Regions from separate parts of the Maridesulfovibrio spiralis genome, predicted to be linked through region 3. Evidence: predicted binding sites of a transcription regulator. Region 3 holds the regulator's gene; each other region holds the start of a gene.

Evidence for each region. The regulator sigma-54, encoded in region 3, starts transcription at its own class of promoters, with help from an activator protein. The targets are predictions, from matches to a motif close to CTGGCACGGNNNNTGCTT.
Region 1: ACNI29_RS09610 (ammonium transporter) is a predicted target of sigma-54. The motif match lies at 1,454-1,471, and genes of this name have one in related genera.
Region 2: fdhF (formate dehydrogenase subunit alpha) is a predicted target of sigma-54. The motif match lies at 3,487-3,504, and genes of this name have one in related genera.
Region 4: ACNI29_RS14800 (OmpA/MotB family protein) is a predicted target of sigma-54. The motif match lies at 5,045-5,062, and genes of this name have one in related genera.

What each region holds. Positions count from the first base shown of each region.
Region 1 is NZ_CP182344.1:2,140,379-2,148,048, reverse strand. It holds gene ACNI29_RS09615 (P-II family nitrogen regulator) at 1-16, opposite strand, end outside; gene ACNI29_RS09610 (ammonium transporter) at 124-1,326, opposite strand; gene ACNI29_RS09605 (hypothetical protein) at 1,764-1,997, opposite strand; gene ACNI29_RS09600 (sigma-54-dependent Fis family transcriptional regulator) at 2,319-3,854, shown strand; gene ACNI29_RS09595 (hydantoinase/oxoprolinase family protein) at 4,045-5,709, shown strand; gene ACNI29_RS09590 (histone deacetylase family protein) at 5,722-7,041, shown strand; gene ACNI29_RS09585 (methyl-accepting chemotaxis protein) at 7,270-7,670, opposite strand, start outside.
Region 2 is NZ_CP182344.1:3,501,589-3,509,258, reverse strand. It holds gene ACNI29_RS15685 ([Fe-Fe] hydrogenase large subunit C-terminal domain-containing protein) at 1-793, opposite strand, end outside; gene ACNI29_RS15680 (4Fe-4S dicluster domain-containing protein) at 793-1,383, opposite strand; gene fdhF (formate dehydrogenase subunit alpha) at 1,368-3,485, opposite strand; gene ACNI29_RS15670 (50S ribosome-binding protein YggL) at 3,728-4,084, opposite strand; gene ACNI29_RS15665 (HD-GYP domain-containing protein) at 4,202-5,662, opposite strand; gene ACNI29_RS15660 (HlyD family type I secretion periplasmic adaptor subunit) at 5,936-7,273, opposite strand; gene ACNI29_RS15655 (peptidase domain-containing ABC transporter) at 7,300-7,670, opposite strand, start outside.
Region 3 is NZ_CP182344.1:3,611,140-3,618,809, forward strand. It holds gene kdsA (3-deoxy-8-phosphooctulonate synthase) at 1-113, shown strand, start outside; gene ACNI29_RS16145 (KdsC family phosphatase) at 103-624, shown strand; gene lptC (LPS export ABC transporter periplasmic protein LptC) at 625-1,215, shown strand; gene ACNI29_RS16155 (LptA/OstA family protein) at 1,230-2,855, shown strand; gene lptB (LPS export ABC transporter ATP-binding protein) at 2,864-3,586, shown strand; gene rpoN (RNA polymerase factor sigma-54) at 3,905-5,320, shown strand; gene hpf (ribosome hibernation-promoting factor, HPF/YfiA family) at 5,372-5,908, shown strand; gene ACNI29_RS16175 (PTS sugar transporter subunit IIA) at 5,912-6,361, shown strand; gene rapZ (RNase adapter RapZ) at 6,460-7,341, shown strand; gene ACNI29_RS16185 (PTS sugar transporter subunit IIA) at 7,372-7,670, shown strand, end outside.
Region 4 is NZ_CP182344.1:3,305,101-3,312,770, reverse strand. It holds gene ACNI29_RS14820 (substrate-binding periplasmic protein) at 1-646, opposite strand, end outside; gene ACNI29_RS14815 (dihydrolipoyl dehydrogenase family protein) at 763-2,196, opposite strand; gene ACNI29_RS14810 (glucokinase) at 2,209-3,165, opposite strand; gene ACNI29_RS14805 (motility protein A) at 3,385-4,254, opposite strand; gene ACNI29_RS14800 (OmpA/MotB family protein) at 4,266-4,988, opposite strand; gene ACNI29_RS14795 (MBL fold metallo-hydrolase) at 5,224-6,180, opposite strand; gene ACNI29_RS14790 (Maf family protein) at 6,368-6,970, shown strand; gene ACNI29_RS14785 (substrate-binding periplasmic protein) at 7,035-7,670, shown strand, end outside.

The DNA.
Region 1 (7,670 bases), 1.5 Mb from region 3:
CTTCTATTTTTCTCATTGGAGCTATCCTGCTTTAACTATTAGGTATTCCAAAGGGACTTAGTTCCCTTGGCCGCCGGGAGGCGAAATCAATTCATCAAAAGCGCGAAGCGCATCAACTCAAATCTACAACTGGTATCCGGCTTCGCTGTGCTCGGAAACGTCCAGTCCTGCAACTTCGTCTTCTTCAGAAGGACGCAGGCCGTAGAACTTGTCGATCAGTTTAAAAAGAATCCAGCTTACAGCAAAACAGTAAACCCAAGTGGCGATGCAGGACTCAATCTGAATCCAGAGCTGGGAAGCGTTGCCGTAGAACAGACCTTCCGCGCCGATGCTGGCGAACAGACCGGTAACGATAGCACCGTAAGTACCGCCGAGACCGTGGATACCGACAACATCGAGGGAATCATCATAACCGAATTTTGATTTCATGAGCACACCGCCGTAACAGACCATGCCGCCGCCGAAACCGATAACGATGGAAGCCATAGGGGTTACAAAACCGGCAGCCGGGGTAATTGCAACCAGTCCGGCAACAGCGCCGGAAGCAGCTCCGAGGGTTGTGGGTTTGCCACCGTGCATGGTTTCAACCAGCAACCAGCCGAGAACAGCGGCAGCCGCAGCAAGATGGGTGGTGACAAAAGCATTGGCTGCAAGACCGTCAGCAGCAAGAGCACTACCGGCATTGAAGCCGAACCAACCGAACCAGAGCATCCCTGCACCCAGCAGGGTCATGGGCAGATTGTGGGGAATAAACGGTTCCTTACCGTATCCTTTGCGTTTACCCATTATCAGACAACCGGCAAGTGCCGCAGCAGCGGAACTCATGTGAACAACCGCACCGCCCGCGAAATCGAGAGCACCGTGATCGCCCATCCAGCCGCCACCCCAGACCCAGTGGCACATAGGAGCGTAAACAAGGACAACCCAGAAAGAAGAAAAAATAAGCAATGCACCGAATTTCATACGCTCGGCAAAGGCTCCGGTGATCAACGCGGGAGTGATAACCGCGAACATGCACTGGAAGACCATAAAAAGAAGGTGCGGAAGATTGTCAGCAGGACTATTGGCTGTGTCCATGCCTACGCCGTTAAGGGCGAAGAAATCCATTCCGCCGATGACTCCGCCGATGTCAGTACCGAAGGACAGTGAATAACCGACCACCGCCCAAATAATGGAAACCAGACCGAGCATGATAAAACTCTGCATGATGGTCGCGAGAACGTTTTTGCTGCGAACCATACCGCCGTAGAACAAAGCCAGCCCCGGAGTCATGAACATGACCAGTGCTGCACAAATCAATATAAATGAAGTATCCGCCGAATTCATTTTGAATCAACCCCGTTGTTTGAAGATTACTATTTTTTACAATTTCGTCTCTAAAATCGTTTTTAATGTTCGTTTTTTTACAATTTTAGAAAAACCGACCTTCAAAAATGCATTTTCAATACATACGAAGCACACTCTATGCCAAAACAGGAATTTTATTACTCGTAAAAGAGATAAAAATACACCTAAAAAACATATTTGCAAATTTTACATGAATTTACACTCAATACAAACGCCACTTAAACAAAAAAATCATTTCAAACTGACAGCAATCCCCGTTCAATTAGACAGAACAATATTACTTGGGAAAAATTATTTGCCCACCAGAAACACCCCAACCCCATAATTGAGACAAAAAAAGACCCGCACCTTATTAATAAGGTACGGGTCTTCTTCATGGCGAAATTCCCGCCAACAGGGCGGGACTCAAAAAATATCTAGAGGCTAAAGACTCCCATCAGGGTAGCCATCAGAGCTATCGGAGTACGGAGCTTCATTGAAAAAGAGGCAGCCACCGGCATTTCAGCAGAGAGCTTACAGCGAAGTTCCTTATAGGCCTGATCCATCTCACGAACACAATCCAACCGCGCCTGCCTGGCCTGTTTTGCCTCTGAACGTAAAAGAGCCATATCTTCGCGATGCATGGATACTAAAGTCTTTACACTGTTCATCAGGCCATCTCCATATATTTCGAAACTGAATCCGTTCTGCTCTAAAAAAGGTTATGGACCGGAAAGCCCGGAGGGGTCGGGGAGGTGGAATGGGCTCTCCGGTCCATACTTGACTAACAAGCTAATCTCTTATTAGCACCATCCGTGCCAAAAAACAGACCACCCCGCTCAACCCGCCAATAGCAAGGCACACCATCCAAAACCGCCAATTATAAACTGACACAACTTCGACCAAACATATTGACTGAGTATAATTTTAACGATATTTCATAAAAATCACTAGATTTAAAAATCAAAGAATTAAATACTAGGGGCATAACCATGACCATATCTATTAATGACTACAAAGCCCTGTCGCAAGAGTTAGACCCGGATAAGCTGCAGACTCAGATATTAGCCTTGCTGTTAAAATTGCAGAATGTGGAACGCGGCTCCCTCTGGATCAAGCGCGACGACATGTATGAATGCGTCGAAGCCCTTGGAGATAAAAGCGAAAACGTCAAGGGTATCAAAATATCCCCGCAGGAACAGAGCATTGTGGGCTGGGTCATCAAACACGGCAAGATGACCATCGCCGAAGCCGGGGACTCGCGCCATTACAGTTCTCTGGAACAAAATTTCAAAGTAAAAAGCAAACTTATACTCTGCTTCCCCCTGCACCTGAAAGGACAGGAAGTCTATGGCGCAGTGCAGGTAATCGACACCAGTACCTCCGGGGAACAGCTCAACCTTGACCCCGCCTACCTGACCATGCTGCAGGACATGGTGGATATCGGTTCAATTTCCCTACGCAATTCCCTTGAATTTCAAAAACAACGGATTGAATTTGCAAAACTGAGCCGCACCCTGAGCAGTATACGCAACAATAAAACCATTGTCGGCAAAAGCCAATCTGTAAATAAAGCCCTGAAGCTGGTTGAAAACTACGGAGCCACCAACTATCCGGTACTGCTTTATGGCGAATCCGGGACCGGTAAAGAACTGTTTGCCGAGGAAATCCACGCTCAAAGCTCGCGCACTCAGAAACCTTTCCTGACCCAGAACTGTAGTGCCATCCCCGAAAACCTGCTTGAAAGTGAATTGTTCGGTTATGAGAAAGGAGCATTCACCGGAGCCACAACCAACAAATCAGGCCTGTTTGAAGCTGCCGACGGGGGAACGGTTTTTCTTGATGAAATTGGCGACATGGACATCAATCTGCAGGCCAAGCTGTTACGTGTACTGCAGGAGAACGAAATCAAACCACTGGGGGGCACGCAGACTAAAAAGATTGATATCCGCATCATTTCAGCCACCAACCGCAATCTTGAAGAAGACGTACGTTCCGGCCGTTTCAGGGAAGACCTTTATTACAGGCTGAATGTCCTCCCCCTAAAGCTGCCCGCCCTCCGCGAACGCAAGGAAGACATCAACCTGCTGACCACTCATTTCCTGAACCGCGAAGCCGCATACAGCCACATGCTGCCCAAGAAAATGTCCCCGGAAGCCATGTCCATCATGGAAGATTACAATTGGCCGGGCAACATTCGCGAATTGGAAAACATGGTCAAACAATTTCAGGCCATGGTCCCAGGAGACACTGTCACCGAACGGGACCTGCCGCGCCACATCATCCACCCGGGAGCAAAGCCGGAAACAAAACCGCCGCAGGAAGCAGCGCCCGTCGAACACGAGCAGCCCAGCGCCCCGCAAGGCGACCTGACCTCCATGACCTGGAAGGAACTGGAGTATTCATATGTAATGAAGCTGCTCGAAAAATACCGCTGGAATATCAGCCGCGCCGCCCGTGCCGCAGAAATCAACCGCTCAACATTTGACTCGCGCATGAAAAAACTGGGGATCAGTAAGCGGGGCTAGAAACCACTCGCCTGAAGTATTAAACCGCTGACGGTAAAACCTCTGGACTCATACATCGGCCCGGTGCTAGAAAAATGAATGAATCATAATCCGATAGATAGGCTTTTCTTAATAAAGCAGGACCGGATTGCTCCATTTTATTTCACACCACATCCCGCATGAGCGGGTGAACAGTTCAAGGATTTACCAGATGCTCCTTCTCGGAATTGATGTCGGCGGAACACACACTGATGCCGTAGCCATAGGTCCAGACGGTCTGGAGACGCAGGTCAAAGTTATCACCGAACACGACAACCTGCTTTCCTCCATCAAGAACAGCCTCGGGGAAATTGTCCGCAACACGGACCCGGGCCGCATAAAACAGCTCAACCTCTCCACCACCCTGTCCACCAACTCCATTGTGGAAGGTAATTACGAAGATGTAGGAGTCATTGTTTCCGCCGGACCGGGCCTTGATCCTCATTCGTTCATGACCTGCAAAGACTTCCACGTCATACCCGGTTCATTGGACCACCGTGGATCGGAAAGCAAAAGGCTGGACCCGCTATCCCTTGAGGAAGCCATCGTTTCCTGCCGCAAAGCAGGAATCAAAGTCTACGCCGCAGTTACCAAATTTTCTCCCCGAAACCCGGCACATGAAAAGGAAATTGAACTTGCTGTGGGCGACAACGCCGATTTCATCACCCTCGGCCACCAGCTCACCGGACGACTGAACTTTCCCCGCCGCATATCCACCGCTTTCTACAACTGTGCAGTCTGGCGGGTCTTTAACAAATTTGCCGACGCCATAGCCGACACTCTGAACGAGATGGGCTTGGGCCATATCAAAGTTAACATCCTCAAAGCTGACGGCGGAACCATGCCGCTAGACATCTCCCGCAAGGTTCCGGTGCAATCCATCTTTTCCGGCCCGGCGGCCAGCGTCATGGGCATCATCGCCCTGTGCAACATTACCCATGATTCCATTATCTATGATATTGGCGGGACCACTACCGACATAGCCATTTTCGCCGGGGGCAGCCCGCTTATCGAGCAGGAAGGAATTCACATCGGTTCACACCCAACCCTTGTACGGGCGCTGAAAGTCCATTCCATCGGCATCGGCGGAGACTCTGCCATTTCAATCCTCGACACCGTAGTCCGGGTCGGCCCCAATCGGTTCGGTCCTTCGATCGCTTTCGGAGGGGAAACACCAACCCTCACTGACGCCTTGATCTGGAAAGGCTCCTGCGATTGCGGAAATATTGAACGCTCCAAAAACGGATTCAACGCTTTTGCCGCCAAGTACGGTCTGGATGCTGAAGAACTCGCTGATCAGGCCATCGGTTATGCTGTAGACAAAATTCACGACTCTACCCGGGACCTGGTGGAAGAAATAAACCAGCAGCCAGTCTACACCATCCACGAACTGCTGGAGAACAGGAAAATCATCCCCCGTAAAATTTACATCATGGGCGGCCCGGCACAGGCCATGAAAATGGACGTGTTCCGTAAATTCCGTCTTTCCACGGAAGTTCCGCAGAACTACGACGTTGCCAATGCCATCGGCGCAGCCCTGACCCGTACCACCACTGAGCTTGAGCTTTTCGCAGATACTGAACGCGGACAGATGTTCATCCCTTCACTGGGACACCGCGAGAACGTCCCCCGCAACTACAATATCGAGGATGCGGAAAAAGACGCAATGAACCACCTGCTGGCCCATCTTGGAGAAATGCATGTAGCCTCTGACGGGGCCAATGCCCAGATTACCAGTTCGTCATCATTTAATATGGTCAATGGCTCCAGCACAGTTGGACGCAACATCAGGGTCAAGTGCCAGATCAAACCCGGCGTGAACCGGATATATTCATAAACGGAGAGAACAATGCTCAAGGCTGAAAACAGTCTGGGAATAATATTTTTCCCCGCCTTTGACTGGGCCATCTCGCCCACCCACCCGGAACGGGAAGAAAGGCTGCTCTACACACAGGACCAGCTGCGCGAAGAAGGTCTTTTCGACATCGAAGGCATCCGCGAATACAAGCCTGAAGTTGCTTCCAGTGAAGATATTGAACGGGTCCACTTCTGCTTTCCCGAAGCCGAGGCGGTTGCCACACGCTCACACTGCATCTCCGCCGGGGGGGCCATCAAGGCTGCCCAGCTTGTAATGGAAGGGGAACGCAAACGGGCCTTTGCCCTCGTGCGTCCACCAGGCCACCATGCCATGAAAACAGTACAGGGTTCCCGCGGCTTCTGCGCCATCAACATCGAAGCCATCATGTGCGAGTATATCCGTGAGCACTACGGTCCCAAGCGCATTGCCATTGTGGATACCGACTGCCACCACGGAGACGGCACACAGGATGTGTACTGGCACGATCCCGACACCCTGTTCATCTCCCTGCATCAGGACGGGCGCACCCTTTATCCGGGAACAGGATTCCCCAAAGAGTCGGGCGGTCCCAAGGCACTCGGAAAAACGATAAATATCCCCCTGCCGCCCGGAACTGCAGATGCCGGATTCATGAAGGTCATGAAAGAGGCGGTCATGCCTATTCTTGATGATTTCAAGCCGGACCTGATCATTAACTCCGCCGGACAGGACAACCATTTCACCGACCCGATAACCAACATGAATTTCTCGGCTCAGGGTTACGCCGCACTGAACTCCATGCTCAAACCCGATATTGCCGTACTGGAAGGCGGTTACGCTATTCAAGGCGCACTGCCCTATGTAAACCTCGGAATTAGTCTGGCCATGGCCGGAATTGATTATTCCCATGTGCGCGAACCGGGCTTCAACCCGAAAACGCTCAAGGAATCAGACGAGGTTATGAATTACATCGGGACCATCTGCGAAGGGGTGAAAGAAATCTATTTCAATCCGCCCACGGAAAGCAGCGAAGGCGTCATCAGCGGCAATTGGTCTGTGCGGCATCGTAATATTTTCTACGATACCGAAGGTTTCACAGAATCCCAGACCGAGTCCCTCCTGCTCTGCAATCACTGCCGAGGTCTGCTGAAGGTGGAAACACAGCGCGAAGGCGGACCTATGGGCTTCGGCCTTGAGATTCCTGCTGCAGCCTGCGACAGCTGCCGTAATCAGGGATACTCACTGCTGGAAGAAGCTCAGGTCAAGAGCCGCTATCGCTACATCCAGCTTATCAACCGTCGCGAGAAAGACTACCTGCGCTACGGATTTTGACAAAAAAAACGAAAACTCCTCAGGTTGAGGGGATAGGTGCGCGCTTTGCGCTTTTATTAACTCTGGTTGCCTCCGGCGGACCTACCGGGAGGTCTAACGACGGTCCCTCCGGGGGCCAGAGAAACTTTTAGCGGGCTTCGTCGGAAATTTGTAAATCCGTTCTTGAAAATAAAAAAGCGGACAATCTTTGGAAGATTGTCCGCTTTAATTTTAGATTTAGTTTTTAAACTATTTGTTTTGCTGCATGCCTTCAATGATGCTGGAAAGATCCCCGGCAAGCTGAGCCAGTTTATCGATGGCCTCGGAAGATTCCACCATGGCCTGCTCGGTCTCATTGGAGATGCGGTTGACCTCTTCGGTCGAACGGTTGATCTGTTCGCTGGCTGCGGCCTGCTGCTCTGAAGCAGTGGCGATGGATCTGATCCGGTCAGCTGTTTCTTCAGACATATTCACAATTCTGGTCAACGCTTCACCGGATTCCCCGGCAAGGGCGGTACTGCGGGTCACGGATTCAACAGCACTTTCAGTTGCCCGAACGTTAGTCTTCGCGCCCTGCTGAATATCGCCTACAGCCTTGTGAACCTCGGAAGTTGCCTGCACTGTTTTTTCCGCCAGCTTACGCACTTCGT
Region 2 (7,670 bases), 110 kb from region 3:
CGGTAAGCACAGCATCAACATCCTGCTCTCCGCTGGAATTCATTTCAGGACGGGCCGCTTCATGTTTCTTTGCAGTACAAGGCATTACCGCGACACTGGCGATGGATTCCGCACCGATTCCGGCAATCTCGGCTCCATATGTTTTGAACAATGCGCCTGCCATCTGCTGCGGGGATTTGCAGCTCGAAAGGTGATCGGTCAGATCAGGCCATGCGGTTTCCATGTAGCGCACCCAGCCGGGGCAACAGGAGGTGAACATCGGCAGGGGGCCGGCTGACTCAATACGCTCCAGCAACTCGGAAGACTCTTCCATAATGGTAACGTCCGCTGCGAAAATAGTATCGTAAACAGCATCGAAGCCAAGGCGGCGCAGGGAAGCAGCAAGCTGTCCGGGAGTCAGGGTTCCCGGCGCAAGACCGTATTCCTCGGCAATTGAGGTTCGCACCGCCGGAGCACACTGGACCATGGTATTCTTGGATGGGTCGCTCAAAAAATCTGCTACACGCCCGGTGTCGTTACGAAAATGGGCGGCAAAAAGCGGTGCGGGATCATTTTTATCCAACCCGCGCTGAACACGCATGGTCGGGAGATTCTCAGCTGCATCGTCAAAGGGAGAGACAAAAGCCGAACAAACCAGAACGCACTGCCCACAGATAACACATTTGGAGGTATCAATTTTCTGGGGTTCGCCTTCAGCACCTCTGATTGCATCAACGGGACAGACCTCGGAACAGCGGCGGCAGCCCGTACAAACAGCGGGATCAATAGATACTACTTGGGATAAATTTGTCATTACAGTTCCTCACCCGCTCTTACTCCAACCCCGGCAAGGGCCAGTGCCGCTTCGATGTTACGGCGTTTTTTCAATTTCATGGGGTCCACCAGAGCCAAAGCATCCTGCGGACAGGCCTGCACACAGGCCGGTCCCTGTTCCCGTTCATAGCAGAGGTCACATTTGCTGGCTAAAAGAGCCGGCTCGACGATGTATTGATCAGGCTGTTGCGGATCAACCACCCGGCGCAAAGCAGGACGGCCATTCTTCCAGATCTGGGCCATTTCCATCGCCCCCACAGGACAGGCCGCGAGGCAGGTCTTGCACCCGACGCAATGCTCTTCGTCCACCAGAACACCGGAATCAGTGCGCTGGATTGCGCCGTTGGGACAGACTGCGGCGCAGGGAGCATCTTCACAATGCCTGCAACCAACGGGAACACAGATTTCTTCTGCGCGGGTCAGATACAAACGCGGTGAGAGCACGCCCTGAAGACTTCCCACAGAAACGCCGCCCTGAACATGGGCAGCAGCACAAGCAAGTTCACAGGCCCGGCAACCGATACATTTGGCCGCACTGGCGAGGATGAAAGGAGTTAAACGCGATGACATGGGCTTTGTTCCTTTATTGATGTTGAAACCTGAGCAGCGGCAGACGCTCCCGGTTCCATAAATTTACGAATTGAAACGGCACAAACTTTCAACTGCGGGGTTCCGGTTACAGGATCGCCCTCGGCAATAGTCAAAAGATTCGCCGGACTCTCTGAAAAATGGAAAGTCATAAAGACCAGACCGCGGCGCACTCTTTCAGTCAGCCAAGCGCGGGCTTTGACTGTTCCCCTGCGGGAGCTGATTTCCACCAGTTCGCCGTCAGAAATTCCGTACTTAACGGCATCTGCGGGGTGAATCTCCGCCAACTCTTCCGGCCATGTCCCGGCTAAACCGAAACAACGCCGGGTCATTGTACCTGTATGGTAATGGGCAACCACCCTTCCGGTGGTCAGAGTCAACGGATACTCGGCATCCGGCAGTTCGGCAGGCTCACGGTGTTCAAGGGGCATGAATTTTCCGGGTCCGCGCACACACTGCCCGACATGCAGGATCGGGGTTCCCGGATGGCTCTCATCAAAGCAGGGCCATTGAACTCCCCCCTCTTCCAGCCGTTCGTAAGTGATTCCCGCATGACTTGGAGTAACTGCCCGCATTTCGTCAAAGACATCTACGACACTTTCATAACGCTCAGGACGTCCCTGCCTAGCCAGCAAGTCAGCCAGAATTTCCCAATCCGGGCGGCTCTCCCCAACGGGATCTACTGCCTTACGGATACGTTGAACCCGCCTTTCAGTGCTGGTAAAAGTTCCGTCCTTTTCCGCGAAGCTGGCTCCGGGCAGGACAACATCAGCAAGTGCTGCGGTCTCAGTGAGGAACAAATCCTGAACAACTAGAAAATCCACATGCTTTAAACAATGCTCCACATGGTTGATGTCCGGGTCACTGCGCATTGGGTTCTCCCCAAAAACGAAAAGCCCTTTGAACCTGTCTTCCTCAATTGCATGCAACATTTTCGGAATAGTCATTCCCGGCTCGGAAGGCAGTTCAACGCCCCATGCTGCTTCAAAAGATGCCCTTACAGCATCATCAGTCACCGGACGATACCCGGTCAGCACATTGGGCAAGGCTCCCATGTCGCAGGAACCCTGAACATTGTTCTGCCCGCGCAATGGATTAACCCCGGTTTTCGCTCGCCCGATATTCCCGGTAAGCAAAGCAAGGTTGGACACGGAAAGCACATTATTAGTCCCGGTGGTATGCTGGGTTACGCCCATTGTGTAATAAAAGGCGGCATTGGGGGAACTTCCGATCAGTCGCGCGGCCTTGCGGATGTCATCTGCCGGAACTTCTGCTATGGCAGCTACGCTTTCAGGATCGAAAGCATGCAGACTTTCCCTGAAGGCAGTGAAATTTTCAGTAGCAGCGGCAACGGCATCAAGATCCGCAAGACCTTCATCCAAAATTACCCGTGCGATAGAGGACAAGAGCGGTGTATCAGTTCCCGGACGCAGCCTGAGCCAGACATCCGCCTGACGCGCCAGATCAATCTCACGCGGATCAATGACGACCAACCCGGCCCCGTTCCTTTTCGCTTCCATCATGCCAATACCGATAAGCGGGTGGCATTCTGTTGTGTTGGAGCCGATCACGCAAACACAGTCTTCATATCCCATATCCCACAACTCACGTATTGAGTTGGTCATGGAACCGCTTCCAAGTGATGTAGCCAGCCCGGCTACAGTTGGAGCGTGTCAGAGACGTGCGCAATGGTCGACATTGTTAGTGCCTAGCCCTGCGCGGATATATTTCTGGAAAAGGTAATTCTCTTCATTGGAACAGCGGGCACTGCTAAATCCGCCCACAGCATCAGGGCCGAATTCAGACACAATAGAACCCAAGCGGTCTGAGACAAGCTGAAGGGCCTCATCCCATGAAGCCGGGACAAGCTGCCCGTCCCTGCGCACAAGCGGAGTGGTGAGACGGTCTTTGTGGTGGACGAAATCGAACCCGTACCGCCCCTTGGAGCAGAGGACGCCCTGATTTACAGAGGGCTCAGGACCGGGAGAAACACTGACGATACGGCCATCCTCGACTTCCAAAGAAAGTGAGCAGCCGGCACCGCAATAAGGGCATGTAGTTGTTGTACGTTGCATGCGGCTCAATTAGCATATGCTATGCCATAAACCAACAGCATTGCCTAAAACCAGCAACACACTGAAAACAATGAAAATAAACCCAACAACTCAGCACCAAACCTGAATTCAAGCCTGATATCTAAAACAAAATTGCATGCAATAAACCTGCAATTGCATGCAATAAAATCGGAATCTTCCAATTAACCTGATTTCATTTTGCACAACTACCGCGTGCGGATCATGGCAGACAAAACAAACTATGGATCAGGCTACTTTTTTACCCAATCAACAGGCCCATCAAAATCACCGTAACGAGTGTCAATCAATTGCGAAACAGCATATTCAGCTACCTCCGAACAATTAACAAGCCATTGCTTAACCGCTTCTATTTGCACTTCAGAAGCCGACTCCCGCGATTTAAAAGCAACGACAGCCCAACCGAACTCATGCCCCTTCCCTCCCCCTAAAATCCCTAAACCATTCTCCTCAATTGCCTCTTCTATAAAAGAATCCATAAAATTATCGACAGCATCAGTATCCAACTGCTTTGCTAATCTTACGCCAACCCAAAAACCGTATTCTCTAAATTCACCGACTCTTTTTTTCTTTCTTAATCTTTTTTTCATTTCAAATACCTTTATTTGAATCAGATGGTCCAACCACGTCAATACTTATAATTATAGATCATAACACATTAAAAACACCTCTTCCACAAGAAATATCTACCTTTAAACAAGACTAAGCTACTCCATCAAAGCATCACGCTCTTCCTGCAGGTCGGCATACTTGATCGCAATCTGCCGGAAATCTTCGTTAAGCTCCATGAAAACCTCCACCAGTTCCGGGTCGAAATGTGTTCCGCTATCCTTCTGGATTATCGATACCGCTTTGCTGTGCGTGAAGGGCGGCTTATAGACCCGCTTGCTGATCAGGGCATCATAGACATCTGCAATGGCCATAAGCCTGCCGGATAAGGGAATTTCCTCACCTTTCAATCCTTGGGGATAACCTGACCCATCCCATTTTTCATGGTGGGTGTAAGCTATTTCCATGGCGAACTGCAGAAACGAAGTACTGCCAAGATTTTTGCTTGCCTTAAGCATGGTATCCCGGCCGTAAATAGGATGCCGTTTCATCGCTGTGAATTCTTCATCCGTAAGCTTCCCCGGCTTGAGCAGGATATGGTCAGGAACACCGACCTTACCGATATCATGCAGCGGCGCAGACTGATAAAGCAGGGTAACACATCGCTCATCCAGCTCTTCCTGATATCTGGGCATCTGTACCAGACGCTCGGCCATCAAGCGGACGTAGTTCATGGTTCTTCTGATATGCCCCCCGGTTTCGGGATCGCGATACTCGGCGAGGGTTGCGAGGCTTTCAATGGTGACAGCCTGAGTCAACTCAATTTCCTCGGTCCGGGCACGCAGACTCTCGATCATGCGGTTGGTATACGTGGCCATCTCTCCGAATTCACCAGAAGTACTCACCGGCACGAAAACATCAAGGCGCCCGCTGGCAACCTGCCGCAGAACCTTATTCTCATTGCCCAGCAGGATCTTGAAATTGTGGGAATACGACATAATCAAGTTGATCATATGAGCCAGATAAACCGACATCACATAGCCAAGGTCCTTGAGGATTGAAAGCGCCCCGCCATCGTCAACATCACCATTGCGGCTTAACCAGTTAAGGTCATGAATCATAACCAAAAACAATACTCCGGTAATGGAAACGCTCAGGGCAATGGCTCCCAGAGCCATCTTGCGGGTCAAGGGAAAGTAATTTTCATCGACAGTGATTTCTTCCATTGTCCGGCGAAAGTGTGCATCAATGCTGCGCTCCCGCTCCAAGGCTAAATCCGCAGCAGCAAACAATCCGAGCGTGAAAGTCCCCAACACAACCTTTGCACCGCTCACAGCCGGAAAATCAAAGAAAATCAGATTGTAGATAAGCACGCCGAAGCCCAGCATGATGAAGACCGAAAACTCGGTAATGAATTGGAGCCGGGGCTGCCTGATGTAATCAGCTTTCAATACAATTTGCTTCAGCAGAAACACTCTGAGCCCGTATCCGACAGCAAAAAAAGTCCCCAACTCCACGAACCAGCTCAGAAGATCAATTGAAGCCAGATAAGGACAGACTCTCCCGCCATAGATCGTCAAGACTATCACCGTAGTGACATAATGAAGGATGCCGCGCATTATAACCCCTGAATATATTTAATATAGTATTTGACAGCTAATACTAGCATCCCATCCACAACCACAGAATTATAGATTTTTACGATACAAATTCAAAAGTTATCATAAAGAAATACAGGCTACAACAGAACCTGCAACTACGGTGGCACCATGTTAATTTTCACTCAACATAATCACATTTGTGCTGCACAGCAGGACTGCCACAAACGAAAAAAGGGTTAACTCAAAAAAGAGTTAACCCTTTAATTCTCAGTAAAAATTGAACAACTCAGCCTATCGCTCCCTGAAAGACTGCTGCAACGACAGATAAATAGGCTTCATGAAATAACCGATCAAAGTTTTCTCACCTGTCCTGATATCAGCCATTACGGTCATACCCGGAAGGATTTGCAGCTTCTGCGTTCCTTTCGCGATATAGCTCTGATCCATAACAACAATGCCTTCGTAGTAGACACTGCCGTCCTCGTTGATCACTGTAGTCGGTGAAATATCCACAAGCTTCGCTTTCATGCCGCCATAGCGGGCATAGTCATAAGCTGTGAACTTTACAGTCACAGGCTGACCGACTTGAATATGCCCGACATCCCGGGATGAAATACGGACCTCGGCGATCAGTTCCTTGCCTGCGGGGACCAGCTCCAGCAAGGTTTCACCCGGTTTAACGATTTCACCCGGTGAATTGATCTGCAAATTATGGATCACCCCGTCCTCTGGCGATTTTACGGAAAGCTGAAATACATCCATTTTAAACCTTTTGATAATCTCATGGATTTCAGATGCCTCTGCTTCTACCACGGCAAGTTCAGACATCCAGCTTTCCAAAGCCTCTTCTTTAAGCTTCACAAGCCTGTTCTTGCTTTCGGTCAACTTTTCACCGACCTGAATGCGGCGCACAGGTATCTGATGCAGATTTTCCTGAATCTGTAAAAAGTGCCTTTTTACGCTGAAATATTCACTCTTGCCGACCAGCTGTTTCTTAAAAAGATCTTCATATGATTCATATTCTTCCTTCAACAATGCATGCTGCTGACGAAGGGTATTCTCCCTATTTGAAAGCTCTTTAAGCTCGGCTTCGTATTGCTTTATCTGGTTGTTGAGGATAGCCCGCGAAGCATTTAACGATTCGATTTTCTGGGAATGGAGCCGTCGTTGCTGGTCCGCAAGCTCCTTGTAACGAGAGTCCACCTGTGCGTAATCAGGTTTTCTGCCATCTATGAGTGCTGCAAGCCGCTCTTTGCGCAAATCAAGCGATGCCTGCCGGACCAGATGCTGATCCAGATTTGATACGGAAACCGTCGGGTCCATTGTAATAAGATCCTGACCTTTCTTTACCGCCTGTCCATCACGCACAAGAATCGCTGAAACAATTCCGCCATCCTCGCTCTGTACCCGTTTTATGTGCCCGGAAGGAATGATCTTGCCCGAACAGACTGCAACTTCGTCAATCTTAGTCACAGCGGCCCATGAAACAAATCCGGCGATAACCAATGTCAGGGTGATAATCACATATCTTACAAGTTGCGGAACACCGGTTTCCTCCAACAGCAATGCCTGCGACAAATGCAGGGAGTCTTTCCTGCTTATACGAACTTTATTATTTTTTGAACTCATGGCTGTTTCCTTTACGTGAAGTTGGATCAGAACAAGCAGGATTTGTATTCTTCAGGAAGGTTGGACATAATTTCTTCAGTAGGACCGAATAGTTTTACCCTGCCCTTTTCCATCCAGAGAACCTTGTCTGCTGCCTGCAAGTATTCGCATTGGTTGGTCACCACGATTACAGTGCTCTTTTTCCGTTTGGACTTTAACAGATTCAGGAAAGTCTCCCTTTCCCGGGCCGTGGGCCGTTCCTGAACTTCATCCAGAAGCAGCAAGGGCGCAGACTTGAGCAAGGCACGGCTTAAATTAAGCTTGCGTAAAAATTTGCTCGACAGCTGCTTCATATTGTAATCCCCAATCCTCGTTTCAAAACCAGATGGCAGGTCCTCAACCTCTTCAAGAATCCCCG
Region 3 (7,670 bases):
ACCCTGACCCGGACTGCGCGCTTTGTGACGGCCCTAACAGCTGGCCTTTGGATCGTGCTGAAGACCTGATCAGAGACCTTCTTGCCGCCTGGAGTGTGAATTATGTCTGCTAAACAGCGCGCTGAAAAAATTAAGCTGCTTATTCTTGACGTTGACGGTGTTCTCACTGACGGCGGTCTTTATTATGATCATGAAGGTAACGTAACTAAGCGTTTTAACGTACAGGACGGTCTCGGCATCAAGTTTGCCCAACAGGCAGGGATTGATCTGGCGGTAATTACCGGATTGAATCATGGTGCCGTTGAAAAAAGGGTGACTGAACTGGGAATTACGGATTATTATCCCGGACAGCGTGAAAAGCTTCCTTTTTATGAGAAGCTGCTCAAAGATAAGGGTCTTAAAGACGAAGAAGTCGCTTACATGGGTGATGACTGGATTGATGTCCCTGTTATGCTGCGCGTGGGGTTGCCCATGGCCGTAAGAAATGCCCAGCCTGAAATCTTCGGCATTTCAAAATGGATCTCCAGCCGTAAGGGCGGGAGAGGTGCTGTGCGTGAAGCAATTTCATTTATTCTTGATGCGCAGGGCAAGTTGGACGCAATCTGGAAAGAGTGGGCAGGTTAGATGGGCCGTATCGGCTTGGTTTTATCTTTGATTCTTGCCTTGTTTCTGGGGCTTGCTTCCGGAACTCTGCTTAGTAAAAAGTACGGAGTTTTTCCGCACATGGCCCGTGGCGTTGTAAGAAGTCCGCTGGTGGCCGATGAGAACCAGTCTGATATTTCTGCTGAGGAAATTGAACTGATTCAGGGGACTGGTGGTGACATTGAATGGATTTTGCGGGCAGGAAGCGCTGATTACGATCAGGAAGAAGGTCTGGTAAAGGCCGACAAACCCCGGGTCACATATTACCTTGGCCGGGATCGTAAAGAAGTTTTTGTTAGCGCCTTACATGGCGAAGTCAGCCAGAAGGGCAAGGGATTAAAGCTCTGGGACAATGTAAAAGGTAATTATGGCGATATGGGGCTTATTGCTGATCGTCTCGATTTTAAACCCAAGGAGAACTTACTTTTCCTTGAAGGGAATGTGAAAGTTCAGAGTCCGGCAGTTTATATTACTTCCAACCGGGTCAAGGTCGACCTTGTAACCCGTGAAATAATGATTGAAGATGGAATGGAAGCCCTAATTTCACCGGACATGGTGGTAATGCCTCAATAGAAGCGAGCATTCATTTGATAAATATATTTGGAAATAGTTCATTTTTGCGCGGCAGGTCTGTACCAGTATTTTTTTCTTCTGCTGTTTTTATTGTGTTGTTTGTTCTGGCCTTTCTTACGGCCAGCTCCAGCGTACATGCTTATGATAAATCTCAACTGAAGATTGCAAGGACTATCGCCAACGTCCGTTCAGAGCCTTCTCTCAAGGCGAATGTTGTCTGGATTCTTTCCCCGGCGGAAAGCTTTCTTGTCGGCCCGGAGAAAGATGGCTGGCTCCATATCTATCCGGCTTCCGATGAAAAGGATGTTAAGCCGGTCGGATATGTTTCCCGTAAAGTGGTCATCCCCGCTGCTGCGGATAGCCCGCTCGCGGATTGGGGGGATATCCGCTATGTTGGAAAGGACATGAAATACCATCTGGAACGCACTGTAAAGTCTTCTACAGGTGGAATGCTCAAGTCCGGAGACAAGATCAAAGTAGGTTTCCTCAGGAATGGCTGGTATGCCTTTTTCAAGCCGGATGCAAAGGTCGTTTCCGAGGCTGATGCTCTTGGCTATGTCAAGCAATCTGAAGTTGATATGGTCAATGACGATGCACGTATTCGGTATGCGGTGCGTCGGATCAATGTAATTGAAAAGCCTGTGGCTACTTCCAGAGCCGTGGGTGTGCTTAGCCCCGGACATCGTGCTCAGGTTAATAAAGTGAAGGGTGGAATGTATGCCCTTTACCGTATTGATACCATTGTTAAAAATGATACTCCGGTCTGGGGTTATGCTTGGGGGCCTTTCCTTGCTCCTTATCCTGCAAATCTTGAAAAGACTCAGATGGCTGGAATTGATGCCCGTAAAGCAGAGATCAAGGCTGAAAAGAATGAAAAGATTAAGGAAGAGCTGAAGCGTGGCAATGAACTTGCCGCCATGGAAAAGGCAATGGATGAAATGCTGATCGCTCCGGTCGAGACTAAAACTCTCTATGCGACAGCAGTTCTGAATGTCCGTTCCGAGCCTGATGTTAAAGCCCTTATTGTAAATAAGCTGGAAAAAGGACAGCCGGTCGTCGTTGGTCAACTCGAAGGAAAGTGGTATCCTGTTTTCAAGGCTGATCAGAATAAAGAAGCCAAGCTCATCGGTTATGTGTATGGCACTTATCTTTCAGCTGATGCCCCGGTCGTTGAGAAAGAGAAACCGCGCAAGAAGCGTGTCCCCGGCGGCCCGGATGAAGTTCCCATTAAGATTACTTCTACCAAAATGACATTCAGCGAAAACCGCAACCAGATTACTTTTTCAGGTAATGTAAAGGTTATACGTCTGGATGTAACTCTCACTTCTGACACCCTGACTGCCTATTTACGCCCAGACGGCGATTCTCTTTCCGATACTCAGGACAAGATTAAGAAAATCGTTGCCGGCGGTAATGTTAAGGTGGTGATGAAAAAGCGCAAAGGTCAGTGCGATAAGCTGACTTATGTGGTTGGTGATTCCATCATATACATGAAAGGTAATGCTGAATTGCTGGATGGCCCCAACAATATTCAGGGCGATGAAATCAAATTTTACATTAAAGATAACCGTGCTGAGGTTGTCGGCGGCAAGAAGCCTATCGAGGCTATTTTCTATACCCCGAAAAATGTGTCGCAGTAGGAAAAATTATGTCTTCGATTATCGCCAAGAAATTGGTCAAGAACTACGGACCTAAAGAGGTTGTCCGCGGAATCGGGCTTACTGTGCGCGAGGGAGAGGTTGTAGGGTTGCTGGGTCCGAACGGAGCCGGTAAAACAACCACTTTTTATATGCTGGTGGGAGTGGTTAAGCCTACTTCCGGGGATGTCTATTTCAATAAGAAACAGATAACCCGTCTGCCTCTGCATGAGCGGGCTCGTATGGGGCTCAGCTATCTGCCGCAGGAAAGCTCCATTTTCAAAAAGTTGTCTGTACGTAAAAATCTTGAAATCATCATTGAGCATACCGGTCTTTCCGGTAAGGATATTCCCAAGAGAGCGGATGAACTTCTGGACCAACTGGGCATCCTGCGTCTTGCCGACCAGAAGGCTATGTACCTTTCAGGTGGTGAACGACGCCGTTTGGAAATTGCCCGTGCCATGATTAACAATCCCAAGTTCATTTTGCTTGATGAGCCGTTTGCAGGGATTGACCCCATTGCGGTTATTGATATTCAGGACATTATTTCTTCGTTGAAGGATATGGGGCTGGGTATTCTTATTTCCGACCACAATGTGCGCGAGACCCTTTCCATCTGCGACAGGGCATATCTTGTGTACGAAGGCCGGGTAATACTTAATGGTTCACCGGAAAGTATTGTTAAAAATACCAAGGCGCGCAGGCTTTATTTGGGGGACAGTTTTAGTCTTTAGCAGTCTGTGCATTAAGCATTAAATATTCAGGCCGGGATTTATTCAGTAATCCCGGCCTTTATTGTGTAAAGTTTAATTAAATTTGTCATTGTTGATTTACAGTCTGCCAGAACATTGGTACACTTTTTTCATATACATTTTCTGTATATAAAAAATCCATAAATTTCAGATGATTCAGAGGTCTTTGTTGCATCTTGAAAATGGATGTGGCATAGTTGAATCAAGGTTGAGGGAACCTAGAAAGTGTTTTTTCTGTTCTCGGCTGATAACTGATTGAAATAAATTGAATTAGATATAAATAGAAGGTGGCCTGATAATATGGGGTTGGAACTTAGACAACAATTAAAGCTTACTCAGCAGCTGGTGATGACTCCTCAGTTGCAGCAGGCTATCAAGTTGTTGCAGCTTTCCCGCTTGGAACTGGTGGATTCCGTTCATCAGGAGCTGATGGAAAATCCTATCCTTGAAGAAGCTGAAGCGCAGGAAAGGACTGATGCTGCTGATGCTGATGCAGGTACCGCTACTGCAGAGGAAGCACAAATTTCCAAGGAAGCGGAGTGGGAAAATTATCTCGGTGAATTTTCCAGTACGTCAAAGCAGTCCGCTTCCCGTGAATCCGAGTCTTATGAAGAGGGTACTTCGTTTGAAGCCCGTTTGACCAAGACAACCTCGCTCGAAGGGCATTTGCATTGGCAGATGAGTCTTTCCGATTTTACTGAGGCAGAAATCACCATAGGTGAGTGTCTTATCGGTAATTTAAGTTCCGGAGGTTTTTTACGGATTGACTTGGAAGAAGTTTGTGAAACGTGCTATGCTGAAATCGAAGATGTAGAAAGTGTGCTCTACCGCATCCAGCGGTTCGACCCTGTAGGGGTAGGAGCAAGAACGCCGCAGGAATGTCTACTGATTCAGCTTGAGGCTTTAAAGCTCGACGATGATCCGATTCTGGTCTCGTTGGTACGTGATCATTTGGATGACCTTGAAAAAAAGCGTTACAAACCGCTTGCAAGGAAATTCAAGCTTAGCATGGAGGATTTGAAGAGTTATCTGGACTTGATGCAGACACTTGATCCTCTTCCGGGAGCAAGTTTTTCAGGTGGAGACTCTTTCTATGTCAGCCCGGATGCTTATGTTTATGAATATGACGGAGATTTTGTCATAGTTCTAAACGAAGACGGTCTTCCCAAACTGCAGATGAATGCATTTTATGTGGAGACATTGGCATCCACAAAAGGGGATGACAAAGAATACTTTCAAGACAAGATGCGCTCCGCTCAATGGCTGATGAAGAGCCTGTATCAGCGGCAGCGTACCTTATATAAAGTTCTTGAATCCATAGTGAGATTCCAGCGCGATTTTTTCGCCGAAGGTGTCACCAAGCTTAAGCCGCTTATTCTTAAGGAGGTGGCGGAAGACATCGAAATGCATGAATCCACTGTGAGCCGAATTACAACGAATAAGTATGTATCGACTCCGCATGGAATCTATGAGCTAAAGTTCTTTTTTAATAGTGCTCTCGGTCTGGACGACGGATCTCAGGTCGGTTCCGAATCCGTCAAGGCGACGATCAAGAAATTGATCGGTGAAGAAGACGGAAAGAAGCCCCTCAGTGACGAGAAGATCGCTGAGATTCTCAAAGAGAAGCTGGAAGTCAATATCGCCAGAAGGACCGTAGCCAAGTATAGAACTGCAATGGGGATACTCTCCTCCTCGAAAAGGAAAAAGGTCTTCTAATGTAGTTCGGAGAAATCAACGCATATTCACCCCTTACTAAGGAGGCTCTTTATGAACGTAGCATTTACTTTTAAGAACTTCGACGCATCCGAACATCTTAAGGAATATGCAAACAGCCGTTTCTCCAAGTTGGCAAAGTACGTCAGCAATCCTGACAATACTGATATGCAGGTGAATTTGTCAGTTGATAAGTTCAGACACGTTGCGGAAGTTGTTTTTACTTCCGACCATCTGCATGTCTCAGCTTACGAAGTGTCCGAGGACATGTATTCTACCGTGGATATGGTTCTGGATAAGCTTGAAGCCCAGCTTCGTCGCGCAAATGAAAAGATGAGAAGCCACAGGCGTAAGGAGTCTGCTCCTGCGCGAATGGATATTCTCAGTTACGGTGAGGAAGAGTACCGGGAACCAGTGATTGTGGAGTCTGACTCCTTCGTTCCCAAGCCCATGAGTATTGATGAAGCAGCAGAGCAGTTGCAGACCCTTGACCATGAATTCCTCGTATTCCGCAACGCGGACAACGAAGCCATAAATGTAATATACCGCCGCAACAATGGCGATTTCGGTTTAATTGACCCGGGATACTAACTAATGAACATAACTGACAATCTGGCGAAGGATCTTGTTATATATGAACTGAACGCCTCTGATAAGGGCGAAGTTCTGAAAGAAATGGTTTCCACCCTGAAAGACGCAGGTCTTGATGTAGACGTGGAAAATGCCCTGAAGGTCCTTAATGATCGTGAGAAACTTGGAACAACAGGAATAGGGGATGGCATTGCCATCCCCCATGGAAAACTGGAATGTCTTGAAGATATAGTTGTTGTCGTTGGTCGCTCCAGTGAGGGCGTAGACTTTGAATCTTTGGATATGCAGCCCTGTAAAATATTCTTTATGGTACTGGCCCCCGAGCAGGGGGCCGGTGCTCATTTGAAGGTGCTGGCCCAGATTTCGCGGCAACTCAAGGATGAGCCGTTCCGGCAGGCTTTTATCGATACTGCGGACAAGGATGAATTACTTCGCCTTCTCGGTATCGCATAAGATTAAAGTTGTTTAAAAGATATAAATAATTAGATTAGCAATGAACCTAGGTCATTGCTAATTTTATTTGTGGGCTAGAGTTAAAGGAGGGCTTCAAGGTGGTTACGGATGACTCTTTTCCTGTGATTGTTGTTACCGGTCTTTCCGGCGCCGGGAAATCCACAGTGCTAAAGGTGTTTGAGGATCTACGCTTTTTCTGCGTCGACGGTCTGCCTGCAGGGATGCTTTCCCGTCTGGTAGATTTGTTCAACACCCGAGACAATGCATACCGTGGGCTGGTGCTGGGGATGGACCTGCGACAGCTGGAGTTCAGCTCCGACTGGGAAAGCACTCGTGAAGAATTGACCCGCAAAGGCTACACGCCCAGCATTCTTTTCCTTGAAGCGCGTCTTCCAGAGCTGGTGCGCCGCTATGCAACCACCCGACGTCTGCATCCTCTTGAGTCCAGAGATATTGGATTGGAACAGGCTTTGGAACGGGAAAAGGAGATTCTCGGTGAAGTCCGGCAGCAGGCTGATCTCGTTATTGATACCACCACCTATTCTATTCATGATCTTCGCCGCAGGATTCAGGAAAAGTGGGCTGAGTTAAGTGAAAAGACGAGAGGTCTCCGAGTCCATGTGATGTCTTTTGGCTTTAAGCACGATGTTCCTACTGCTGCGGACATGGTTATGGATCTCCGCTTCCTGCCTAACCCGTACTTTGAAGAGGAACTTCGTCCTCTCTCTGGTCAGGATAAAGCTATTTCAGATTATGTTCTCGGTACGGAACCGGGTTCAATTTTTATTGAGAAATATCTCGATTTCCTTCAATATGTGCTTCCGCTTTACGAAGCGGAAGGAAGATACAGGCTGACTATTGCTGTTGGATGTACCGGTGGAAGACACCGTTCCGTTGCCACCGCTGAAAGGGTATTTGCAACTCTTAAGGATAATGGTTATTCTGTTTCTCTTGAACATAAACATATTCATTTGAAATAGTTAATATATTTGAATTTATTAGGAAGATTGATGGGCATAGAATCAAGTAAAAACGGTATAGTTCTCGTTACCCATGGTAACTTCGGGCAGGCGCTGATTGAAGCGGGTGAATTAATTGTTGGTCCGCAGGAGGGAGTTCTCTCCTTAAGCGTGGATGTTTCGCAGGGCATTGATGCCGCTGTGGAATCGCTTAAAGGTCATATCTCCGAAGTTAAGAATGGAAACGGAGTCCTGATTCTTACCGACATGTTCGGCGGAACACCTACCAATCTTAGTCTTTCCCTTCTTCAGGGAGATGATATTGAGGTTGTCACCGGAGTGAGCCTGCC
Region 4 (7,670 bases), 310 kb from region 3:
CGTTAAAACGGTCCCGGAGACCAGCGTGACCGAGTTCTTTGGAAAATGCCACATAAATATTATTTGAAGAAACCGGTTCTCCCAATTGGCGGATCTGGCCTGCCACTCCCAGCTTTCTTATGGCCCCGATTGTTGAAATCTTGTCTCCGACCATGACGTCAAACCGTTTCCTGATAAGCTTTGTAATATTCATTTCCGGAGACACACTCACCTCGATATGCCCAGATGAAATTTCATTTTTCACAAAGTTATCAACTTTATTGCCGTAACTGAAATTCCTGACTACCCCCAACTGGAAATCTTTCAACTCGTCCAGATCACCATTAAATACAAGCTTGGAATCCTTACGCACATACAGAGTCATCAGCTCGGTTCTGACCGGATCACTGAAAAACATTTTTTCGTTTCGTTCAGGAGTCAGCAGGATACTGAAAACCCCGTCCGCCTGACCATACATGCCCATGTATAAAGCCCGCTTCCATGGGACCAGCATAATTTTCAATTTTTCATCCATGCGCCGGAAACATTCCTGCAAAAGCTCAACATCCAGCCCTTTCACTGTACCATTGGAACAATAAGAGTAAGGCGCAAATTCCAATGATACAAAAGTATACTCTTTTGCAACCCCATGATTGGGAATAGTCAATAGTATTAAGCAGATCAATATAGATAATATTAATATTATTTTTCTGTTTTCGGGCATATTACCAATATAGCTCAAAGACATTAATCCAGCAAACAATCCTTAGTATAACCTGCCATCTACCCACGGTAAGAAAAAAGGAGCTTCAAAATATTACGCACCCGGTCTGAAAAGAGCTTCTCGCCGAGCAGCTTCCCTGCGACCTTCTTATTCATCTCAGAAAGAGTGGGATACGGATGAACAGCCCCGGCAAGGGTCGCCAGACCTACTTTACCGTTCACTGCCGCCACCCATTCGGAAAGCAGTTCACCGGCATGAACCGCAACAATCTGACAGCCTATGGGCTTTTCTTTTTTATTCAGCAGCAGTTTGATACGGCCCCGCGCTTCACCTTCTGCCAAGGCACGGTCACTAGAGGAGAATTCTTCAATCACGGTTTTGTACTCAATATCCGCTTTCTGCGCCGCTGCTTCGTTCATGCCCACACTTGCCAGTTCCGGGTCAGTATAAGTGCACCACGGCAACCATGTGTAATCCGCCTTGCGCGGCAGATGGAATACAGCATTGGAAACAACAATTCCGCCCTCGTAACCTGCGGCATGGGTAAAACGGTATTTCCCGGTCACATCCCCGGCAGCATAAATATTCGGAACCGAGGTACGCATACGTGCATCCACCTCGACAGAGCCGTTCTCAAGCTTGACACCGACCTCCTCAAGACCCAGCCCCTGAGTATTGGAAGTACGGCCCATTGCAACCAGCAAATGTCTGCCTTCGACAGTCTGCAACTTGGATTCTGATTCCAGCCGGACCCTGATCTTATCCCCGGACTCATAGACTTCATGAATCCTGGAACCGAGCACAAAACGAACTCCGTCCTCAGTCAGACCTTCCATGACATAACGGGCCATGTCTTCGTCTTCCCGGCTGAGAATCTGGCTGCTGCGCTGAATCACCGTCACTTTGGTTCCCAGCCGTTGAAATGACTGGGCCATTTCAACGGCAATGGGGCCTCCGCCGAGTACAATCAAGGACTCAGGCAGCTCCTGCAAAGAAAATATATCCACATTGGTCAGGTACGGCACATCGGCCAGTCCTTTGATAGACGGAATGGCAGGAGAAGATCCACTGGCAACAACCCATGATCCGGCTGAAATCCTGTTACCATTGAGGGAAATAGAATGATTGTCAGTGAAGCGCGGAGCACCGAATAGGACTTCAACACCAAGGGAATTAAAACGCTCCACGGAATCATGAACCTGAATCTTGTCGATCACACTTTGGATGCGGGCCGCGACTTTGGAAAAATCAACCGGCATAAGATCAGCTTCGGGCAGACCGAAATCCCCGGCCCGAGCCATTAGATGCCGAACCCGCGCACTGCGGATCAGGGTTTTGCTGGGCACGCACCCGTAATGAAGGCAGTCGCCGCCGAGTTTGTTTTCTTTATCAATCAGCAGAACCTTCACCCCAAGCTGGGCGGCCCCGGCAGCAACAGTCAACCCCGCAGCACCACCGCCAATAACGCCTAGATCATAATCATATCTGGCCATGCCTTCTCCACTTTAGATATGCAGCACACCGCGCAAGGCAGCGCCGTAAAGCCCACTTTCCTGATTATCATTCAGGAATACCGGAATCTGCTTCAGGTAATCACCCATTGAGCTGGAATCGAAAAATTCATTTAAAAAAACAGGCTGCTCAATCACGAAAGGATTCTTGGCCACAATGCCCCCGGCAATATACAGACCTCCGGTCGCGCAGACGCTGATAGCGTAGTTGCGGCAACAGCGGGCCATGAACCGGGAATACCATTCGAGAGTATCGTTCCCCTGTTTCATTTTTGCGGCAACCTCTCGCGGTTCAAGATCTTCCCCGGTCAGATACATATGCAGGATATTCAAACCGCGCCCGGTAAGCACTTCATCACCGCAGCAGTACGAAAGGTTACGCTTGTCCATGACGAACCTGCAAAAATCAAGTTCTTCCGGGGTCTGGCAGGGAAATGAAATATGTCCAGCCTCGGATGGGACAGGCACGTAACCGAGTTCAGACACAGGAACGGGAACCAGTGCACAATGTCCCAGCCCGGTTCCGGCTCCGATCACGCCTACGGTTCCGATTGGTGAAATATCGGCTTCATGGATGACTCTGCACCCTTCTACAGCCGGAGTACGGCAGGCATAAGCCTGTGCTGCAAAATCATTAATCAGCACAGCAGCATTGAAGCCGTATTTCTTATACCCGTCCCGGAAATCCACATCCCAGTCCACATTGGTGACATTGCAATAGACGCCGCCCACAACCGGACCGGCAACGGCAATAACCGTCACATCAAAATCTGAAGGAGCATATGGGAAATCACTTGCGCCGAGCATTTCCATTAGATGGTCAAAACTCTGCGCTTCCACGCTGGAAAGCCAGACCGTTTCTTTCATGACCAGATGATGGCCCGGTCCGGTCTCAAATGCGGCAAACCTGCTGTTGGTGCCCCCGATATCCACGGCAAGAACTAATCCCATTATAGCAATCCCCTGCTGAGGTAATTAAGTTTAAAATTCACACAAACCAACCTGAATTCTAATACATTAATCAAAAGAAATAAACGATCATAGTTCTACTTTTCCGGGCCATGCATTGTCAAAAAACGGACACAAGAAAACCCGGCGCGGACCGCCCTTCTCAGGACGTCGCACCGGGCCGGTTATTCAATTCTGAATTGGAGATCTGTTTTTGCGAGCCTAGGAAGCCTTAGCTTTCACTAAAGGGACTTCATGAAGGATTTTGTCCTTGGCCTTTTTCTCATCCCGGCGCATCTTGATATACTTACGGGTAATATTTCTAAGGGCTTCGGCCTTTTCTTCACGGTCATCTGCATCAATGAAAGCACCCAACTTTCTTTCGAGCTTGTAAGGATTCTGTTCATTCTTGATAGCGACAACTCCGTCAAGGATCATTTTCTGATTAATCAACTCGTTACGGGTCCGGCAACGCACGGTTTCAGCCATGGGAGCGAAAATCATGTTGCTGAAAATTACTCCATAAAGAGTCGAGATAAATGCAACCGGGATGTGCTTGAGAATCATTGCCGGATTGTCGATGCCCATAAGCAGGCCGATCAATCCGATTACTGATCCGGCAACACCGAATGCAGGAGCGAAACGGGCCATGGATTGGAAGACTCGTTCTGATTCGCCGCGGCGCATATTGAAAAATGACATTTCAGTTTTGAGGCAGTCCTTGATTTCATGCTCCTCAAAATTATCTACCAGCAGCATGAGCGCATTTCGCAGGAAGGAAATAGTGGTCTTTTCGCCTGCTTTTTCAAGGGAAAGCATACCGTCCATCTTAGAACGCACACTGAGATCAAGCAGGGTTTCCACAATTTCCTCATGAGTTGCCAGACGGGTGGAATAACTGTCCTGTACCACCCGGAAAGCTTCACGCAACAGCTCAACCGGATAGCTGAGCAGTACCGCCACAGCAAGGCCGGAAATTACGATGGCAAGAGCTGCCGCATTCCAATAAAGTGCTATCCCTCCGCTGAACCAAAAGCTTCCGGCAAATATGGAAGAGGCAACGATGACGCCGATTAAATTCTTTTTATTCATTACAGACCTCCTTACTTGGCATTGACATCAGTATTGATAACCACAATTTCGACCCTGCGGTTGTTGCCTTGAACCTCACCCATATCACCGGGTAATTCAGGTGCTGAACCGCCGCGTCCGCTTACAATTATGCGTACCGGGTCGATTGTTTTCTGATTGATAAGATATTCAGCAACCTTTGCAGCACGTGCCGCAGAAAGAGCAAAAGACGATTCCTCACCCGTTCTGGCTGCGTCGGAAGAGTCGGTATGGCCGACGATATGAATGGCATGATTGCTGGTCTTGAGGACTTCTGCGACTTCGGCAAGATATTGACGGGTCTTAGGCTCAAAAACGCTTTTGCCCGGTGCAAAGAAGGCATTGCCGCGCATCACGATTTTCAACTCACCGTCTTCTTCCTTCATGCTCACCGCACCGTCATCGCTACGGTAAAGCACATCTTCAGGACTCATGACCACGCGTGCTGAGCTGGACATGGCCTCGCGGTGGAACGAAATCATTTCAATAAGTTCATCAGCCGGGTTAACCGCGACCTGCGACTGCGCATTGCCCTCGAAAATGACTTTGATGTTTTCCTTGGATTGGCTGTAGATGAAAAGCACTACAAAAAGCACAAACATTACCATCATCAGGTCCGACCACGGAACAGCCCAGCCATTCATGCCGGAAGTATCCGTGTCTCCTGACTTAAATTCAATCAGATCGAGTTCACATTTCAAGTCGTCAAATTTCATACCTTGCTCCGTCATCGGAAAAGTTCGGGTTAAGCCCGTGGTTCTCTCTGACTTGAAAGCAAGGGTAATGCCAATGGCTGAAATAGTGTATATTACAAGGACTAAGAAAGAATTACTTTACTTAAGGAAAGGATAAAAATTGAAAAAGTCAAAAAGAGGACATAAACGGAACGTCCTAAAAAAAAGAGCGGCTTCCTTTTCGGAAACCGCTCTAAAAAAATTAAAAAGATCTCAATCACAAATCAATGCACAGCCCATCCTGAGCCATGATTATCTTCTCCGGCCTGAACTCGGCCAGCTGGGAAAACTCCTTGGTATCTTCAAGAAATTTCTGCAACTGGAAATCATCCAGCACCGGCTCCTGATGGAACAGGCAAAGGGTCTTGACTTTAGCCATACCGGAAAGCTCAACAGCGATGATGTTGTTTGAATGCCCCCAGTCTTCCTTGATGGAATTAGCCTCGGCAAATGAGTACTGGGCATCCATTATCAGGAGATCCGCATCCTTGAAAAATTCAGCAAACCCCTTATCGGTTAGTGCTGTGGCACTTTTGTGTTCGCAATCAGTGGAATAAACTGCAGATTTTCCGTCTTTTTCAAAACGGTAACCGAATGATCCCCCCGGATGATACTGGGCTTTGACCTCAATACTCACCCCGGCAATCTCAAATTTCTGTCCCGTTTTCAAACGGATGAAATCAATATCCGCAGCCAGATTATCGAAATGAACCGGAAAACAAGGCTCGCTCTGCTGGTTGCGCAAAACGGCTTCTATGTTTGGATGACCGCCGTAAAAAGTAATCTTGTTTCCGGGAATGTAAGCCGGGACGAAGAAAGGAAAACCCTGTACATGATCCCAATGCAGATGGGACATCAATATATGGAAATGGGCTCCCGGCGCACCATGCCGGTCAGCCATGACTTTGTTGCCCAAATCACGCAGCCCGGTCCCGCAGTCGCAGATGATATAATCATCCCCCTGCCCTTCCACCTGAATACATGGGGTATTGGTTCCGTAAGAACCGCGAACAGGAAACGGAAGTTCATTGTCTATAAACTCATCAAGATCGGTTGTTGAATCAATTCCTTTTTCAACAGCAATCTCAAGTGCAGCCTTAACCTTGGCTCTAGCCCTTTCGGCATTGAATGTGGCAGACAGGGACCCGCGCGCGCCCCAGATGCAAACCTTCATCTATTACTCCTGTTCTGTATTTTATGAATTATTACATCCAGAAGCAGAAAAGGGCAACAAAAGCATACAAAAAATAACAAGCCGACTGAAATCGGCATTAACATTTGACCTATCGCCGACTATCAAACAAAATCAGCAGACAATTTGTGACCGACCCGATAAAAATATTTAATTAAAAGAGTAAGCCATGAGCATATATACCACAGTGAAACCATTGATTTTGGGATCAGGTTCCCCGCGCCGCAAAGACCTGCTGCAATCTGCTGGGCTGGAATTTGAAATCAAACCCGCCACCTGTGACGAACCCGCCCCGCTTCCCAATCAGGACCCCGAAGAATACGCCACCCTGATGGCCGAACAGAAAGCGGAAAACGTAGCAGCCTCCAATCCCGGAGCCTACGTACTGGGATCGGATACCATCGTAGTCCGTGACCGCGACATCCTCGGCAAGCCTAAAGACCGTGACGAAGCCTATGAAATGGTAAAATCCCTTTGCGGCCGCAAGCATAATGTAATCAGCGGCTGTGCCCTGATCTCACCCGAAGGGGAAAAAATCAGCTATGCAATATCAACGGAAGTGGAGTTCATCGACTTCAACGAAGCCGCAGTAAAAGCCTACGCCGCCACCGGAGAACCCGACGACAAAGCCGGAGCCTACGCCATCCAAGGTCAAGGCGCGTTTCTGGTCAAGGGCATCAGCGGGTCGTATACCAACGTGGTTGGTCTGCCGCTGGCGCGTGTGATTGAAACTCTGGTTGAGTTGGGGGTTGTTGTGGCGGGGGATGGATAAAAAATAATTTCTAAGTTAAGCTATTAGAATAAAGTTTAATATAAACGGAAAAGTGAGCTATCAAATGAAACTAAAGCCATTCATAGGTTTAATGATCATTCTTTTACTTGGCTTAGCGGCAACTGTGAAAGCTCAAAAACTGACTATTTTTGTAGACAACTGGCCTCCATATAATTTCAAACAAAACGGCACAATTGTCGGTATCAGCACAGAGCTGATAGAGTCAGCACTGCAAAAGGCAAATATTCAATACAAACTTGCACTATACCCATTTAAGCGCGCATTAATCACTGTGCAGAAAATCCCAAACACTATGCTCTTTACAGTCGCGCGTATTCCGCAGCGCGAAGACAATTATTTCTGGATTGGACCCATCCACTCCAGAAAAGTATACCTCTACAAACTAAAAAATCGGACTAACATACAGATTAACAATGTTGAAGATATTAAAAAATATCATACAGGGGTTCTTTCTGGGGGGTCTGTTGAACAATTTTTCATAACCCATGGATTTCAAAATAAAGACTACTCATTAATAATCAACTCACCACAATTACTGAAAATGCTCTTTAAAAAACGAGTTGACCTTATTCCCGGAGACCCATTGGATTTGGCTTACCAAATGAAAAATTTAGGATATAAATATTCAGAATTAGAGATTGTATATCTTCTTTCTGAAGAAGGCGGGTATTACATGGTG